3 regions of the Streptomyces sp. NPDC046335 genome follow, and region 2 is predicted to be linked to each of the others. Evidence: riboswitches for the same ligand, from Rfam matches in the RefSeq annotation. Region 2 holds a riboswitch; each other region holds the start of a gene.
The links. Region 2 has a riboswitch for cobalamin ahead of ACZ6JY_RS20455 (ribonucleoside-diphosphate reductase subunit alpha). Riboswitches for the same ligand answer to the same signal wherever they lie in the genome.
Positions count from the first base shown of each region.

Region 1: linked by a shared signal. The riboswitch ahead of ACZ6JY_RS36350 (GHMP family kinase ATP-binding protein) and the one ahead of ACZ6JY_RS20455 (ribonucleoside-diphosphate reductase subunit alpha) in region 2 are both predicted to bind cobalamin.
Region 3: linked by a shared signal. The riboswitch ahead of ACZ6JY_RS10475 (energy-coupling factor ABC transporter permease) and the one ahead of ACZ6JY_RS20455 (ribonucleoside-diphosphate reductase subunit alpha) in region 2 are both predicted to bind cobalamin.

Region 1 is NZ_JBVJFF010000019.1:97,978-103,362, reverse strand. It holds gene ACZ6JY_RS36355 (cysteine synthase family protein) at 1-534, opposite strand, end outside; gene ACZ6JY_RS36350 (GHMP family kinase ATP-binding protein) at 531-1,190, opposite strand; cobalamin riboswitch at 1,523-1,766, opposite strand; gene ACZ6JY_RS36345 (ferric reductase-like transmembrane domain-containing protein) at 1,977-2,966, shown strand; partial or broken gene ACZ6JY_RS36340 ((2Fe-2S) ferredoxin domain-containing protein) at 3,257-3,534, shown strand; gene ACZ6JY_RS36335 (ABC transporter permease) at 3,640-4,359, opposite strand; gene ACZ6JY_RS36330 (ABC transporter ATP-binding protein) at 4,356-5,315, opposite strand.
Region 2 is NZ_JBVJFF010000008.1:57,396-62,780, reverse strand. It holds gene ACZ6JY_RS20460 (ribonucleotide-diphosphate reductase subunit beta) at 1-132, opposite strand, end outside; gene ACZ6JY_RS20455 (ribonucleoside-diphosphate reductase subunit alpha) at 132-2,543, opposite strand; cobalamin riboswitch at 2,672-2,794, opposite strand; gene mctP (monocarboxylate uptake permease MctP) at 2,928-4,571, opposite strand; gene ACZ6JY_RS20445 (DUF3311 domain-containing protein) at 4,568-4,837, opposite strand; gene ACZ6JY_RS20440 (CstA-like transporter-associated (seleno)protein) at 4,958-5,158, opposite strand; gene ACZ6JY_RS20435 (carbon starvation CstA family protein) at 5,155-5,385, opposite strand, start outside.
Region 3 is NZ_JBVJFF010000004.1:213,185-218,569, reverse strand. It holds gene ACZ6JY_RS10495 (hypothetical protein) at 1-225, opposite strand, end outside; gene ACZ6JY_RS10490 (energy-coupling factor ABC transporter ATP-binding protein) at 368-1,201, opposite strand; gene cbiQ (cobalt ECF transporter T component CbiQ) at 1,198-1,947, opposite strand; gene ACZ6JY_RS10480 (energy-coupling factor ABC transporter substrate-binding protein) at 1,954-2,328, opposite strand; gene ACZ6JY_RS10475 (energy-coupling factor ABC transporter permease) at 2,328-3,053, opposite strand; cobalamin riboswitch at 3,084-3,267, opposite strand; gene ACZ6JY_RS10470 (SDR family oxidoreductase) at 3,325-4,251, opposite strand; gene ACZ6JY_RS10465 (FUSC family protein) at 4,399-5,385, opposite strand, start outside.

The sequences.
Region 1 (5,385 bases), on a different contig from region 2:
TTCCACGAGGCCGCCCGTCGAGGCTCCGGAGCCCACCCCTCCGACGACGGTCAGTGCGGTCGCGGGGAACGCGGTGGTGATCCGGTCGGCGACCTCGTGGTAGCCGAGGTAGTGGACGTCGTCGTGGTACTGGCGCATCCAGTGCCAGGCGGGGTGGTCGGCCAGGATCTCCTTCACCCTCCGTACCCGTAACTCCTGGTCCAGCTTGAGGTTCTCGGAGGGCCGGACCTGTTCCACGGTGGCGCCGAGGATCTCCAGCTGGGCGCGGGTGGTGATGTCCACGGTGGTGGACGCGACGATGTGGCAGCGCATGCCGTAGCGGTGACAGGCCAGCGCCAGGGCGTAGGCGTAGATGCCGCTGGAACTGTCGACCAGGGTCTGTCCCGGACGGATCGTGCCCCGTTCCAGCAGGTGGCGGACAGCGGCGAGCGCGGAGTAGATCTTCATCGACTCGAACCGGATCAGGACGAGGCCGTCGCAGAGCCGGACGAGATCGGGGACCTTCAGGGCGTCGGCGATGTGAGGGTGGATCACCCGTAGCCTCCTTGGGCGAAGGAACACTGCTGGCCGAGCGAATGAAAGAAGGCGGACAGTTCGGACTTCAGGGCGGCGTCGGGGCGGCCGGGGAAGAGATAGCCGATCAGACAGCCCGTGTGGGCGACGAAGACGCCGTCGGCGCCGAACCGCTCCTGGTGGGCGAGCATGCTGTCGAATGCCGCCTTGGGCAGCACCCGCTGTGACAGGGCGGCGCTGGCGGTGGCCGCCCGTGCGACCGCGGCCGGATCACCGGAGACGAATCCCTTCAGCAAGTCGGTCAGGCACCGTTCGTACTCCTCCCCGTGCCGCCGGTAGTGCGCCAGCAGCAGGTCGGTGACGGCGGCGGTGTCCACCGTCCCGGGCTCGGTGATGTACGCGGTGTGGAAGCCGATGTCCGTGCCCAGCCGCCGCACCACCCGGTGCCGGCCACTGAGGTACAGGGCGAACTCGTCGAGGAAGACGCTGTCCGCCCGTTCGATCGCCGCCAGGACGCCGAGGACCACGTCCGCGTCATACGGCAGGGCGAAGAGCCGGAACAGGCAGCGCAGGGTCGCCACGATGTCGGCGGTCGAACTCGCCATCCCCACGCCCACCCGAAGGTCGGAGTGGGCGCTCCAACGGCCCGGTGGCAGCGTGAGCCCGAAGTGCTCCACGAAGAGCCGGGCCCGCGATCGCGGACTTCTCCCCGAGCGGCAGCGGGTCCGGCGGATCCGTCCCGTGGGTGAAAGTCACCCGGGAACGGCGGCCCACGGGAAACGACACGACGGCGATGGCCGGATCGGGGCCTGCCCGCAGCGGACCCTGGTACAGCTCGCCCAGGGTGCCGTGGCAGACACCGGAGACGGTACGGCCCGTCACGAACCCCTCCTCCTGTCCGCGTCCTGGAATGCGACCGGGGAGGAGGCGCCGTGCGGGGCGTGCCCCGCGGGTATCCCGTCCGTACCGCCGACCCAGTCCTCGAGGTCACCGCGCACCACCCGCACAGCACGTACGGGCGCAGTGGCAGGTCTTCGGACTCGTGGGCTCGCTCACCGGGGACACCGGTCACCGGCGGGCATCTACCGGCCGTCGCTTCCCGGCCCCGAACCGACTCGGGCCAGTGCTGATGACGGCTTTCGTTCCCACTCACCGCTGCGGGACAGTCCCGGATTCCCACCGGGTTCCCTCTTGCGTCGCGCCGCCAATACCTGGTCGGACAGGAGACGCGAACCGACTGCGGGCATGAGCGTAGGGCGGCTCACGCCGCTGCGGGAGGGGCGCGGCGTCAGTTGTCCGGATGCGATCGTCCGGGCGGCGGCATCGGAGCCTTGAGACGACTCGGCCGACCCGGACAACACTCTGGCCGAATGTGTCCTCCGTATTTCCGGCCACGCCGGTCACACTGGTGCGTCGACGTCACCCGCACCTCCCCTCGGAGTACCGCGCCCGGAAGGCCCAGGATGCTGCCAGAGACGACCCCGGAGGACGACGGCACGACATCCCCGCCGCCCGCCCGTGAGCGGCGTCCGCCCGATCGCGTCGTGCTGCGCGCCGACCTGCGCGCCGCGCTCCCCGACGCGGGCGCCGCCGTCCTGGTCACGGCGGCCGTCTTCGCGTTCCTGTACGCCCGCATGGAGTCGGGCAACTCGGCGACGGTCGCGGTCATGCCGTTCATGGACGACGCCGGTACCTACTGGATGTACCTCCTCAGCCAGGCGTTCGGCTGGTCGGGCCTGCTGTGGGCCTGGGGCACGGTCATGCTCGGTCTCCTGCTTTCGGGGCCGCGCCCCGCCCGGCTGCCGGTGTCCCGGCAGATCCTGGAACGCTGGCACCGCACCACGAGCCTGACCACGATCGCCCTGATGTCCGCACACGCACTGCTGTTCGCCGCCGAACTCGTGCGCTACGAGGCCCAGTTGGCGTGGGCCGGGCGGCTGTGGGCGGGGTTCGCGGACACGTTCGTGCCCGGCTGGTACGACTCCGGCACCGGTCGGATCGCCATTCCGCTGGGGCAGGGCGCTCTGTATCTGGCCGTCCCGCTGGGCCTGTTGTTCTACGTCCGTCACCGCATCGGCGCGAACACCTGGCGTCGGCTGCACCGCTTCGTCATCGTCGTCTACGTGCTGAGCGTGTGGCACACCCTGCTGTACGGCACGAACGTCTGGTACGGCGAGTGGCCGCGTACCGTGCTGTGGCTGCTGCAACTCCCGGTCGCGGCGCTACTGCTGGCCCGGTTGCTGCGGCCCGCCCGGCGGGCCGAGCGACTGGGCGCACCGACGCGGCGGGCGGGCGTGTCGCTTCCGAGCTGGACGGTGCGGGTCGTTGGCCGGGTGGCTGCCGGGGCCGTCGTGGTGGGTCTCGTCCTCGTGGTGGCGTCCGGCCATGACGGTGGCCGGGAACGCCCGGACGAGCCACCCACGACGAGTCCGCATGCACACGAGCCCGAGTGATCCCCGGCCGCCATCCGGACCAGACCGACACGGGCACCCGAGCGAGGGAGAGTCCCGCCACTGTGACCGGTGAGCGGATCCCGAACGGGCCACTTGCCCCACGAGGGACGGTAAGGCCGGGAGGAGCTGCGCCCCGAGAGCCAGGAGCCCCACGCCGCCGCCCCCTCGACGGAGCCCCGGGGCGGATCTCCCCGGAGAGGGAGCGTTTCGGCGTGTCCGACACAACGGACGGTGAGGCGTAGGGCACTGAGGTGACTGCGCAACTGGTGGGTGGGTAGGTGAGTGGGCGGCTGCCGTGCCGGGTCGTCGCGTGCCGGGACCGCGCAGGCCGCGCGTTTGCGTGGGGAGGCGCCCGTACGCATCTCCGCCTGCCTGGACGCGTGTGACCAGGCAGGCGTGGTTGTCGTGCGGCCCTCGTCCGCCGGGCGTGCGGCCGGAGCACGGCCAGTGCGGTTCGGCCTGGTGAACGACCCGGACGCGATAGAGGACATCGCCGCCTGGTCAGGCGGGCGGCCCCGGCGTCGCACCCCGGCCGGAGATCCTCGACCTGTACACGTTCAGCCCACCCTCCCTCGCGATCCGCCGCTTCCAGCCGGCCGGCCGAGCAGCCCGCTCCCGCCGGCCGGCAGACGTCGGCCGTCCCCCCTTCGGCCGGCCTCAGCGTCCGATGGCGTCAGACATCACGCCGGCGCAACCGCGAAACAGCGAGCACGAGGAGCGCCACGCTGTACGCGGCGACCAGGCCCAGCGACGGCCACGCGCCCAGCGAGCCGACCACCTCGTGACTCGCGTCCGAGGTCTGGGTGAGCTTCTCCAGAGCGGCGGTAGGGGGCGCGCCCGCGATCCACCGCTGCAGGTCGCCGAAGAGCGGGCCGAACAGGGAGGGCAGCAGCATCACCGCGACGACCACCGTGACGGCTCCCGCCGAGTGACGCTCGCCTTGGGCGTGCTCGCCGTCCTCGAGGATCGCGTCGCCGAGGACGTAAGCCGGCAAGCAGGCGACCAGGCCGATCGCGAACAGCAGCGCTCCGAGCAGGACCGCCTTGGCGGCCAGGACCCTGCCACGGCGCGGCACCGCGGCCAGAGTGGAGCCGATCGTGCCGCTGGAGTACTCGCCGCACACGGTCAGCGATCCCGCCACACCCGCGATCATCAAGGAGACGACGCTGAGAGTGAGACTGCCGCCGAGCACCGTGTCGTCGGGCTGGAGACTGCCGCTGAGCCCGACGAACACCGCGCCGACGACGATCAGCAGGCCGACTGCCGCCGTGGTCCAGCGAGTAGAGCGGAGGCTGGTGAACTTGGTCCATTCGAATGCGAGCGCAGTGCCGAAGCCAGGTGTCGGTGAGGCGCCGGCGGTGCCGACTCGCGTCGTGGTGGGGGGCGTTCTCATCGGACCAGTTCCTTCGTCTCGTGACCGGCGTCCGCCGTACCGCCCCGGAATTCGACCGAGGAGCGGGTCATGTTCATGTAGACCTCCTCCAGCGAGGAGAGGACCGGGGTCAGTTCATGGACCGCCAGCTGGTCACCCCGGGCCAGTTCGCCGATCTCCACCGGGGTGAGACCCGTGACCCGCCAGGCTCCGCGAGCGTCCAGGTTGACGGTCGCCCCGTGTGCTTCGAGCAGGGCGCGTATCCGTCCCGCTTCGTCGTCGGGCACGCGCAGCAGGGTGCCGCCCTGCGAATTCGTCTCGATGAAGTCCCGCATGGCGGTGTCCGCGAGGAGCTTGCCGCGCCCGATCACGATCAGGTGGTCGGCGGTCAATTCCATCTCGCTCATCAGGTGGCTGGACAGGAACACCGTCCGGCCCTGTGCCGCCTGGGACTTGAGCAGATCGCGGATCCGGCGGATGCCCTCGGTGTCCAGGCCGTTGACGGGCTCGTCGAGGATCAGCACCTCCGGGTCGCCGAGCAGGGCGGCCGCGATGCCGAGCCGCTGCCCCATGCCGAGCGACAGTCCCTTGGCCCGCTGGTCGGCGACCTCCGCCAGACCGACCAGTTCCAGGACCTCATCCACGCGGCGGCGCCCGATCGCGTTGCTGCGGGCGAGGCCCAGCAGGTGCTTGCGTATGGTGCGCCCGCCGTGGACGGACTCGGCGTCGAGCAGCGAGCCGACCGTCCGCAACGGAGCAGGGAGCCTTGCGTAGGAGCGGCCGCCCACAGTGACCGAGCCCGAGCTGGGTGTGTCCAGGCCGACGACCATACGCATGGTCGTTGACTTCCCGGCGCCGTTCGGTCCGAGGAAGCCGGGGACAAGGCCCGGCCGGACGGTGAAGGACAGGTGGTCGACGGCTGTCCTGTCGCCGTATCGCTTGGTGAGTTCCCGTGCGGAGTACTTCCTGGTTCTCACCGGCGCCTTGCACCGGCCGTTCCGTTTGACATTCCCGGTGGACATGACACGCCTTAGGCTCCCTGACCAG
Region 2 (5,385 bases):
CTCCTCCACGGTCCAGGTGTTCTTGATCGCGTCCCGGTAGCGCTCGTAGAAGTCCGGGTAGCGCATGGGGCGCAGGGTCAGCTCGAAGCCCGGGTCGAGGAGGTTCTTCGTGCTGTTGGTCGTGGTGCTCATTACTGGCAGGCCTCGCAGGACTCGGGGTTTTCCAGGGAGCAGGCGACGGCGTCTTCGGCCGTGACCTGCGCGGGTACGGGGGCGGGGGCGGCGGTGGTCGCGCCGGAGCCGGCCGCGCGGGCGATGCGGGTGGCGGGGCGCGAGCGCAGGTAGTACGTGGTCTTCAGGCCCTGCTGCCAGGCATAGGCGTACATCGAGGAGAGCTTGCCGATGGTCGGCGTCTCCAGGAACAGGTTCAGGGACTGCGCCTGGTCGAGGAACGGCGTGCGCGCGGCGGCCATGTCGATGAGGCCGCGCTGCGGGATCTCCCACGCCGTGCGGTACAGCGCGCGCACGTCCTCGGGGATCCAGCCGAAGCCCTGCACGGAGCCGCTGGCCTCGCGCAGCGCCTCGCGGGTCTGCGCGTCCCAGACGCCGAGCCGCTTCAGCTCCTTCACCAGGTAGGCGTTGACCTGGAGGAACTCACCGCTGAGCGTCTCGCGCTTGAAGAGGTTGGAGACCTGCGGCTCGATGCACTCGTAGACGCCCGCGATGGAGGCGATGGTGGCGGTCGGCGCGATGGCCAGCAGCAGGGAGTTGCGCATGCCGGTGGTGGCGATGCGCGCCCGCAGGGCCGCCCACCGCTCCGGCCAGGTCAGCTCGGCACCGTAGTGGTCGGGGTGCAGGACGCCGCGCGCGGTGCGGGTCTTCTCCCAGGCGGGGTGCGGGCCGTTCCGTTCGGCGAGGTCCGCGGAGGCCTCGTACGCGGCCAGCATGATCCGCTCGGCGATCCGGGTGGAAAGGGCGCGCGCATCGGGGGAGTCGAACGGCAGCTTGAGCTGGAAGAAGACGTCCTGGAGGCCCATCGCGCCGAGGCCCACCGGGCGCCACTTGGCGTTGGAGCGCCCGGCCTGCTCGGTCGGGTAGAAGTTGATGTCGACGACGCGGTCGAGGAAGGTGACGGCCGTACGGACGGTCGCGTCGAGCCGCTCCCAGTCGATGTCACCGGCGGCCGTGTCCACGAACGCGCCGAGGTTGACCGAGCCGAGGTTGCAGACGGCCGTCTCGCCGTCGTCCGTGACCTCCAGGATCTCCGTGCAGAGGTTGGAGGAGTGCACGGTGTGACCGGGCTCCGCCGTCTGGTTGGCGGTGCGGTTGGCGGCGTCCTTGAACGTCATCCAGCCGTTGCCGGTCTGCGCGAGGGTGCGCATCATGCGGCCGTACAGCTCACGGGCAGGGATGGTCTTCTTCGCGAGCCCGGCGGCCTCCGCCCCGCGGTAGGCGGCGTCGAACTCCTCGCCCCACAGGTCGACGAGGTCGGGCACGTCGGCGGGGGAGAACAGCGACCAGTCCTGGTCGGCGGCGACCCGGCGCATGAACTCGTCCGGGATCCAGTGCGCGAGGTTGAGGTTGTGCGTGCGGCGCGCGTCCTCACCGGTGTTGTCCCGCAGCTCGAGGAACTCCTCGATGTCGGAGTGCCAGGTCTCCAGGTAGACCGCGGCGGCGCCCTTGCGCCGGCCGCCCTGGTTCACGGCGGCGACCGAGGCGTCCAGGGTCTTCAGGAACGGCACGATGCCGTTGGAGTGCCCGTTCGTGCCGCGGATCAGCGAACCCCGGGAACGGATGCGGGAGTACGAGAGTCCGATGCCGCCCGCGTGCTTGGAGAGCCGCGCGACCTGGTGGTAGCGGTCGTATATCGAGTCCAGCTCGTCCAGCGGGGAGTCGAGGAGGTAGCAGGAGGACATCTGCGGGTGGCGGGTGCCGGAGTTGAAGAGCGTCGGTGACGACGGCAGGTAGTCCAGGCGGCTCATCAGGCCGTACAGCGCGGCGACCTCGTCCACCGCGCGGACGCCCTCGTCCTCCGCGAGGCCGCTCGCGACGCGCAGCATGAAGTGCTGCGGGGTCTCGATGACCTGGCGGGTGATGGGGTGGCGCAGCAGATAGCGGCTGTGCAGGGTGCGCAGGCCGAAGTAGCCGAACCGGAAGTCGGCGCCGTCCGCGAGAGCCGCGTCCACCAGCGCGTCGAGCCGGGCCGCGTGCTCCGTCACGAACGATGCCGTGCGGTCGGCGATCAGACCCTCGCGGTGGCCCACCGCGACGGAGTCGGTGAAGGAGCGCACGCCCTGCGTCGCCGCTTCCTCGCGGATGCCGATCGAGAGCAGCCTGGCCGCGAGCTTCGAGTACTCCGGATCCTCGGAGATGAGCCCCGCGGCGGCCTCGGTGGCGAGCTCCCGCAGCTCCGCCTCGTCGGCGCGGGCCGAGCGGCCCCGCAGCGCGGCGGCGGCGACCCGGCCGGGGTCGGCGTCGGGGAGGTCGGCGGTGAGGTCGGTCAGGGTGCGCAGCAGCGCGGTTCCCGGGCCGTCGGTTCCTTCGCCGCCCTCGGCGGTCGGCGGCTTCGTCGCTGACGCTGGTTCGGCAGGCGCGATGGTCACGTGGGGCACTCCCTCGCTCGGCTCTGGGCCAGGGGAGGGAAGGCGCACGGGCAGCACGCGCGCAGGGCGGTGCACCGCGTCCACCGGCCCACTCCGCGAGGCCCGGACGGTCGGCACCCGGGCCGGACGGCACGGGTGCGCTGCCGGCAGGTCTTCGGACTCCGCGTACGCCAAATAGGTACACGTACACCGTTGCGGGACAGTTCCGGACTTGCACCGGATTCCCCTGCGGCGACAGCGAGCATGAGCATACATCTTGTGCTGGCTCGCCGAAGCGGGCCCACATCTTGTGTCGGTACGCGGAGATGACGCAGGGCCGCCGGTTTCCCGGCGGCCCTGCGTCATCTCCGGAGAGGGCCCCTGGGGCCCTTGCGAGGGGTGTGGTCAGTGGGCGGCGCCCGCGGTGGCCGGGGGCAGTTCCTCGACGACGCCGGGGTCTCCCGCGTCCGCGGTGTAGTCACCGGGCGAGGTCTCGTCGATGCCGTCGGGGGCCTTCATGGCCCTCAGGACGAAGGTGAGGACCACCGTCACGACGACGTTCAGGACGAACGCGGTGAGGCCGATGTAACCGATCTCGCCGATGCCGGGGATCTCGTCGGAGGAGCCGCCGAAGTGCTTCTGCGAGGGCGAGGCGACGCCGTACGCGGCCAGGGTGCCGTAGAGCATGCCGACCGCCCATCCGGCCAGCAGCGCCCAGCGGTGGAACCAGCGCGTGAACAGGCCGCCGACCAGCGCGGGCATGGTCTGGAGGATCCAGATGCCGCCCAGGAGCTGGAAGTTGATCGCGACGGTCTTGTCCATGGTGAGGACGAAGGCGAGCGCGCCGACCTTCACCAGGAGCGAGACCAGCTTGGAGACCTTGGTCTCCTGCGCGGGTGTCGCGTCCGGCCTGATGAAGTCCTTGTAGATGTTGCGGGTGAAAAGGTTCGCGGCGGCGATCGACATGATGGCGGCGGGGACGAGCGCGCCGATGCCGATCGCGGCGAAGGCGACGCCCGTGAACCAGTCGGGGAACATGTTCTCGAAGAGCTGCGGGATCGCGAGCTGTCCGTTCTCCACCTTGACCCCGGCCGCGATCGCCATGAAGCCGAGCAGCGCGAGCAGGCCGAGCATCAGCGAGTACAGCGGCAGGATCGTGGTGTTGCGGCGGATCACGTTGCGGCTCTTGGAGGAGAGCGTCGCCGTGATCGAGTGCGGGTACATGAAGAGCGCGAGCGCGGAGCCGAGCGCCAGCGTCGCGTACGTCCACTGCCCGGTCTGAGCCGGAGCCAGGCCCGCGACGGGCTTGCCCGCGGCGTCGTTGGCGGCGGAGAACTTGGCGTCGGCCGCCCGGAAGATCTCGTCGAACCCGCCCAGCTTGATCGGGATGTAGATGATCGCCACGGCGATGACGAGGTAGATCAGGCCGTCCTTCACGAACGCGATCAGGGCGGGGGCGCGCAGACCCGAGGAGTACGTGTACGCCGCGAGCACCGCGAAGGCGATCAGGAGCGGCAGGTCCTTGATGAACCAGTTGGTGTCGGGGCCGCCGCCGACGCCCATGACGTCAAGGACGGCCTGGATGCCCACGAGTTGGAGCGCGATGTACGGCATCGTGGCGAGGATGCCGGTGACCGCGACCGCCAGGGAGAGCCCCTTGGAGCCGAAGCGGCCGCGCACGAAGTCCGAGGTCGTCACATAGCCGTGCTTGTGCGAGACCGACCAGAGCCGCGGCAGGAAGGTGAAGATCAGCGGGTAGACGAGGATCGTGTAGGGCACCGCGAAGAAGCCGGCCGCGCCCGCCGCGTAGATCGCCGCGGGCACGGCGACGAAGGTGTACGCGGTGTAGAGGTCGCCGCCGAGCAGGAACCAGGTGACCCAGGTGCCGAACGAGCGGCCGCCGAGGCCCCATTCGTCCAGGCTCTCGGTCTCGGCCTTGCGCCAGCGCGCGGCCAGGAAGCCCATCGCCGTGACGGCGACGAAGAAGAAGATGAAGACGGCGAGCGCGATGCCGTTGACACCGCCGGTGCCGGCTGCGAGGACGTTCATCGGCCCGCACCCCCCTGAACCTGCTCGGCCTTGCGGGCGCGCTGGTCACGCTGCCACAGCTTGTAGGCGATCATCGTGAGTACCGTGGAGATGACCACCCACAGCATCTGGTACCAGTAGAAGAACGGGATGCCGATGAAGGTCGGATCGACCTTGGCGTACGAGCTCACCCAGAGCATCGCCACGAACGGCGCGACAAGGCAGACGGCGATGACCACGCGGACCGGCGTGACCACCGGTCTGTTCACTTCAGGCGCATCTGACATATCGCGGCTCCGTTCACTCACTTATCCCATGCTTAACGTGCGGGAAATCTAAGCGAGAGTCTCGCGCTATGGAACCCCTGTCCGAATAACGGACGGGAATCGAAGCGGCGACATGCCTGTTCAGCAGCAGCGGAAGCCCTGCCGGGGGTCCGACTCCTGTGTCTGTGTCCGCATCCGCTCGAAGGCCCGGCGGTCGGGCACGGCCGCGGCCGGATGCTCCTTGCGTACGTGCGCCACGTACCGCTCGTACGCCGACTCGTCGGTGAGTTCGCGGACGTACCAGCGCATCCAGCGCAGTCCGCGCAGCAGCAGTGCGGTCATGGGCGAGCCGCCGGTTCCTGCCGCGAGGCCTCCTGTTTCTCCTCGCGGGTGGGGAAGAGCCCGGCGGGTGCCGTCAGCTTCGACTCCACGTAGGGGGCCTCGCTCAGCCGCGAGGCCCACGGGTCGCGGATGTGCCGGACGCAGACCCGTGCCGCGTCCACGATCACGACGACGATGAGCAGGGCGAGGACCGCCGAGATCACCCCGTCCACCGTGGAGTTGGTGAC
Region 3 (5,385 bases), on a different contig from region 2:
GTCGTCGCCGGCCGGCCGCGTACCGCCGTCGCCGGTGCTCGTCCCGGGTCCGTGCATGCCGGGGGCGACGGGCCCCGCCCAGGAGCCGACGGCGTACGACACGGTGAACACCAGGGCGAGCAGCAGCAGGAAGGCGGGGAGGGTGAAGCGGCGGGGGTCGGACCGGAGCGGGTTGAATCGGCGGGTAACGAAAGGGCGGGGGGTGAAGCGGCGGGGGTGGTCCATCAGCGGTCTCCTGCGCGCGTCGTGCATCACGGGTGTGGCTCGCGCCTGCGGCGCCGGCCGGTCGCGGCCGTGCCGGTACAGGAGTCGGGGCGGCGGAGTACCGAGTTCCCGCACCCGGGAGTGATCCAGCCCACACGCCCCGCTACGCCGCCCCCGGGAGCACCTCGCACTCCTCCGGCGTGCGCGGCCCGCGGTCCGCCTCCGTCAGGAGGCCGTGCGCGCGCAGCAGTTCGGCGACGGCGACACCCCACGGCAGGTTCAGGCCCGCCCGGGCCAGGAGGTCCCGGTCGGCCAGGGTGGCCGCGGCCGGGCCCGTGCGGACCCCGGAGGGGGTGAGCAGCGCCGCGTCGTCGGCCCAGCGCAGGGCCAGGTCCACGTCGTGGGTCGCCATCACCACGGTCGTCCCCGTGTCCCGCAGGCCCCGCAGGGTGGCGAGGAGGCGCTCCTGCCCTTCGGGGTCCAGGCCCGCGGTCGGCTCGTCGAGGATCAGCACGCGCGGGCGCATCGCCACGGCGCCCGCGATGGCCGTGCGCTTGCGCTGACCGTAGGAGAGCAGGTGGGTGGGCCGGTCGGCCAGCGCCCCGATGTCGAGGGCGGCCAGCGACTCGGCCACCCGCGCCCGCACCTCGGCGTCGGGCAGCCCGAGGTTCAGCGGACCGAAGGACACGTCCTGCTCGACGGAGGCGGCGAACAACTGGTCGTCGGGGTCCTGCACGACGAGCTGGACGGTGGTACGCAGCCGGGTCAGCCCCTTGCGGTCGTACGTCACCGGGACTCCGCCGAGCGTCAACTCGCCCTCGCTGGGGCGGAGTCCGCCGCTGAGCAGCCGCATGAGGGTGGTCTTGCCGCTGCCGTTGCGCCCGAGCAGGGCGAGGGCGCGTCCCTCGGCGACGTCGAAGTCCAGGCCGCTGAGCACGGCGGGCCCCTCTTCGTACGCGTAGGACGCCGCGCGCAGCGCCACCAGGGGCTCGCTCATGGAAGGAACCTTTCCAGTACGAGGGTGAGGGCGATCAGGCCCAGGAGAAGGACCGCGACGGCGGCCACGAAGGGCCGGGAGACCTTCGCCTCGGGCACGAGCACCCGCAGCGTGCCGTCGTAGCCGCGCCCGGCGAGCCCTGCCTGAAGCCGCCCCGCCCGGTCGAAGGCGCGCACGAACGCGGTGGCGCCGAGCCCCGCGAGCGACCGCCAGGCGGCGGCTCTGGTGGTGTGGCCGAGCCGCGCCGCCTGCGCCTGGCGGACGCGCCCCATGGAGTCCATGAGCAGGAAGCTCATCCGGTACGTCACGAGGGCGACGTCCACCACGGGCGCCGGCACCCCCGCCCCGACCAGGCGGGGCAGCAGGTCCGACAGGGGCGTGGTGAAGGCGAACAGGAGCACCCCGAGCGAGGCCGCCGAGGTCCGGAGCAGCAGCCCCCCGGCGCGCGCGGGGCCGCCTTCGGCGAGCGTGACGAACCCGTCGGGGCCGCCGAGCTGGACGAGCAGGGTCAGGGCTCCGGTGACGCAGAAGCCGAGCGGCACGCGGTAGGCGCGCCACAGCTTGCGGGGCGGCACGCCCGCGGGGCCGAGCAGCACCACGAGCGCGGTGACGAGGACGAGGGCCGCGCCCGGCCAGGGCGGCAGCGAGATGGCGAGGACGGTGAGGCCGAGGCCGAGCACGGCCTTGTCCACGGGGTGACGGCGGCGCCAGCGGCTGCTGTGCGCCGCCGCGTCGATGGGCAGCACCGCGGATCAGGCCTGCCCGGCCCCGTTGCGGCTGTCCGCCGCGTCGCCGGGCGGCTCGGCGTGGCCGTCCCGCACCCGCTCGCGCTCCGCGCCCTGGCGGCGCCCCCTGCGCAGCCCGAAGTAGTACGCGAGGACGCCTGCGCCGAGCGCCGCCTGAAGGGCGAAGAGCGCCGACTCGACCTCGCCGGACGGCGGTTCGTACAGCGGGGAGAACCAGGGCTCGTAGTCGGGGTCGATCTCGGTGATCGCCGTCTCGGCCTGGGCGTCGGCGCCCGCGAACGGCTCCTTCTTGTGGTCGCCGAGTCCCAGCACGAGCGGCAGGACCGCGAGGGCGGCGACGATGACGATCAGCAGGGTGTTTATCTTCGCGTTCCGGCTCATCAGGCGCTGGCCCCCGTCTCGGTCCTGGTGTTGTCCGTGTCGGTGGCCTTGGCCGTCCGCTTGCGCTGGAGCAGTACGCCGAGCCGTGTGAGCTCTCCCTTGCTGGACTGCACGAGGAGCCGCATCACGAGGACGGTGAGCAGTCCCTCGCTGACCGCCAGCGGGATCTGGGTGACGGCGAAGATGCCGCCGAACTTGCCCAGGGCGCCGATGAATCCGCTGCCGGGGTCGGGGAAAGCGAGGGCGAGCTGGACGCTGGTGACGCAGTACGTGGACAGGTCGGCGACGAACGCGCCGAAGAACACCGCCACCATGAGCGGCACGTCGTACCGCTTCAGGAGCCGGTAGACGGCGTATCCGGCCCAGGGCCCGACGATCGCCATGGAGAAGACGTTGGCGCCGAGCGTGGTGAGCCCGCCGTGGGCGAGCAGCAGCGCCTGGAACAGCAGCGTGATCGTGCCGAGCACCGCCATGATCGGCGGGCGGAACAGGATCGCGCCGAGGCCGGTGCCCGTCGGGTGCGAGCAACTTCCGGTGACCGACGGGATCTTCAGTGCGGACAGGACGAAGGTGAAGGCTCCGGACGCACCCAGGAGCAGGGTGCTCTCGGGGTGCTCCTTGACCTCACGCGTAAGGGAGCGGACTCCGTGGACGACGAACGGCGCGGACGCTACGCCCCAGGCGATGGCGTGCGCCGGCGGGAGGAAACCCTCGGCAATGTGCATGGCTCAGCAGACCCTCTCCAGCACCTCGTGGATGGACGACGTGCCTTGGCCGGTCTCCTGGCTGACGGGTAGTACCGCCCGAACTCCGCCTTCCCGGGCGCGTGTGCGCCCAGTGGCTGCCGCGAGGGCTGGAGCCGGACATCCCGATCACAGTGGCGAGGGCCGCACCGGCATCACACCGGATTTCCCGAGCACCAAGGCGTGGTGACAGTAGTGCGAGAGCCGGAGGCATGACAACTCGCCCGCAGGTCATCGCGGTGTCGGGCCGCGGTCAGCGCGTGTCGGTCTCACCGCCCGTCACGGCGAGGACCTCGCCCACGGTGAAGCTGGAGTCCGCGTCGGAGGCCAGGTAGACGTAGGCGGGCGCCAGCTCCTCCGGCTGGGCGGGACGGCCGAGCGGGGTCTCGCTGCCGACCTGGGAGAGGCCGTCCTTGGGCATGTGCGGGTCGGCCGTGTTGAGGACCGTCCACACGGGTCCGGGGGCGACGACGTTGGCGCGGACGCCCCGCTTGGCGAGGTGGGGCGCGATCGACTTGGTGAAGGTGATCAGGGCCGCCTTCGAAGCCGCGTAGTCGATCATCGTGGTGCTGCCCTTCAGGGCTTCCTCCGTGGCCGTGGCGATGATCGCGTCGCCCGCGTCCAGGTGCGGCAGGCTCGCCATGACCAGGTGGAAGTAGGCGTACACGTTCGTCTTGAACGTGCGGTCCCAGTCCTCGGCGTTGAGCTGCTCGAGCTCCAGCTTGCTGTTCAGGTAGGCGGCGTTGTTCACCAGGATGTTCAGCGTGCCGAACTCCGCCACGGTGCGTGCCACGGCGTCGCGGCAGAAGTCGGCGTCGCTCACGTCGCCGGGCAGCAGCAGACAGGTGCGTCCGGCCTTCTCGACGAGCCGCCGGGTCTCTTCGGCGTCCTGCTGCTCCTCGGGCAGGTGGACGATGGCGACGTCGGCCCCTTCGCGCGCGTAGAGCCAGGAGACGGCCCGGCCGATCCCGGAGTCGCCGCCGGTGATCAGCGCGACCTTGCCGAGCAGCTTGTCGGCGGCCTTGTACCGCGGTGCCTCGTAGCGGGGCCGCGGGGACATGTCGGCCTCGACGCCGGGCGGCGGGCCGTGCTTGTCCCCCGGGAACGGAGGCGTCGGCTCGGACGTGACCTGCGGCGTGCCGTGGTCGCTCGTGCGGGCGTCGTGCTGGCCCTCTTGCATGGGGAGGCCTCCTGCGGAAGTCGGGCATGGGCGGCCGGTGCCGCGTGCCGCCCAAGATCGGTGACCCGGGTCGGGTGCCCGTGTCCCCCGGGGCACAAACGGTGCGAACGGCTCTCGGAGGGTCCTGGGGCCACCACGGGCCGGAGGTCAGCACGTGTCCTTGAGCACGTCGCAGGTGTGCTGGAACTCCTCCATGAGGCGGTTCGCCTCGACGACGAGGACTCCGTACGGGCGGGCCGGGTCGGCCAGCGGCAGGCCGGAGCGGGCCGCCTGCTCGGTCACCGCGCGGGCGCGGCCCTGGGCGTCGTCGGCCAGTTCGCCGAGGTGCCGGGCCTGCTCGGCCAGGGAGTTCTCGTCGAGTTCGGCGAGCACGTCGGTGATCTTCGAGATGCTTTCGAGGAAGTCGGCGTAGCTGCCGAAGAACGCGCCGTCGTCGAGCCTGCCCTCCTCCTGCTCGGTCCACTGGTCGAGGCTGCGGGTCAGCGACGAGACCTGGTAGAGCGCGCGCACCAGGGCTTCGAGGACCGCGCCGTAGCCCTCGAACGAGACATGGCCGCCCCGCTTCCTGCGCAACAGCAGCCGGGGGTTGTAGTAGAGGCTCTCCTCGGCCGTACGGAAACCGTCGCGCGCCTGTGTGATCATGCCGCCGGTCTGCTCCGCCCTGCTGTGCCAATGGGCACAGTGGTCGGCGTCGATCTCGTTCTCGCGCAGTACGGGATACATGTCGCTCACCAGGTCGCCGAGGGCGGCGGAGAGCGTGCGGAGGCCGGATTCCGCGCTGCTGTGCCGCATCGGCGGGGCGACCGTGAGGTTGACGATGACGCCGATGCCGCAGCCGATCAGGACGAGGAGGACGATCTGCCCCAGCTGGGTGATCTTCTCGCTGCCGGTGGAGGCGAGGGCGTAGACGGAGAAGGCGAAGAACGCTCCGGTGGCGACCTGGGAGCCCTGGGAGCCGAGCGCGGGCCAGCGCCCGATGGTCAGGCCGACGACCGCCACGAGCACGAACGTCAGGAGGTCCGATCCGATCATGAATCCCAGGGCCGCCACCATGGCCACGCCGACCGCCACGGCCGCCAGGTAGCGCAGCGATTGCAGCAGCGACTGATAGACCGTCACCTGCATGATCAGCAC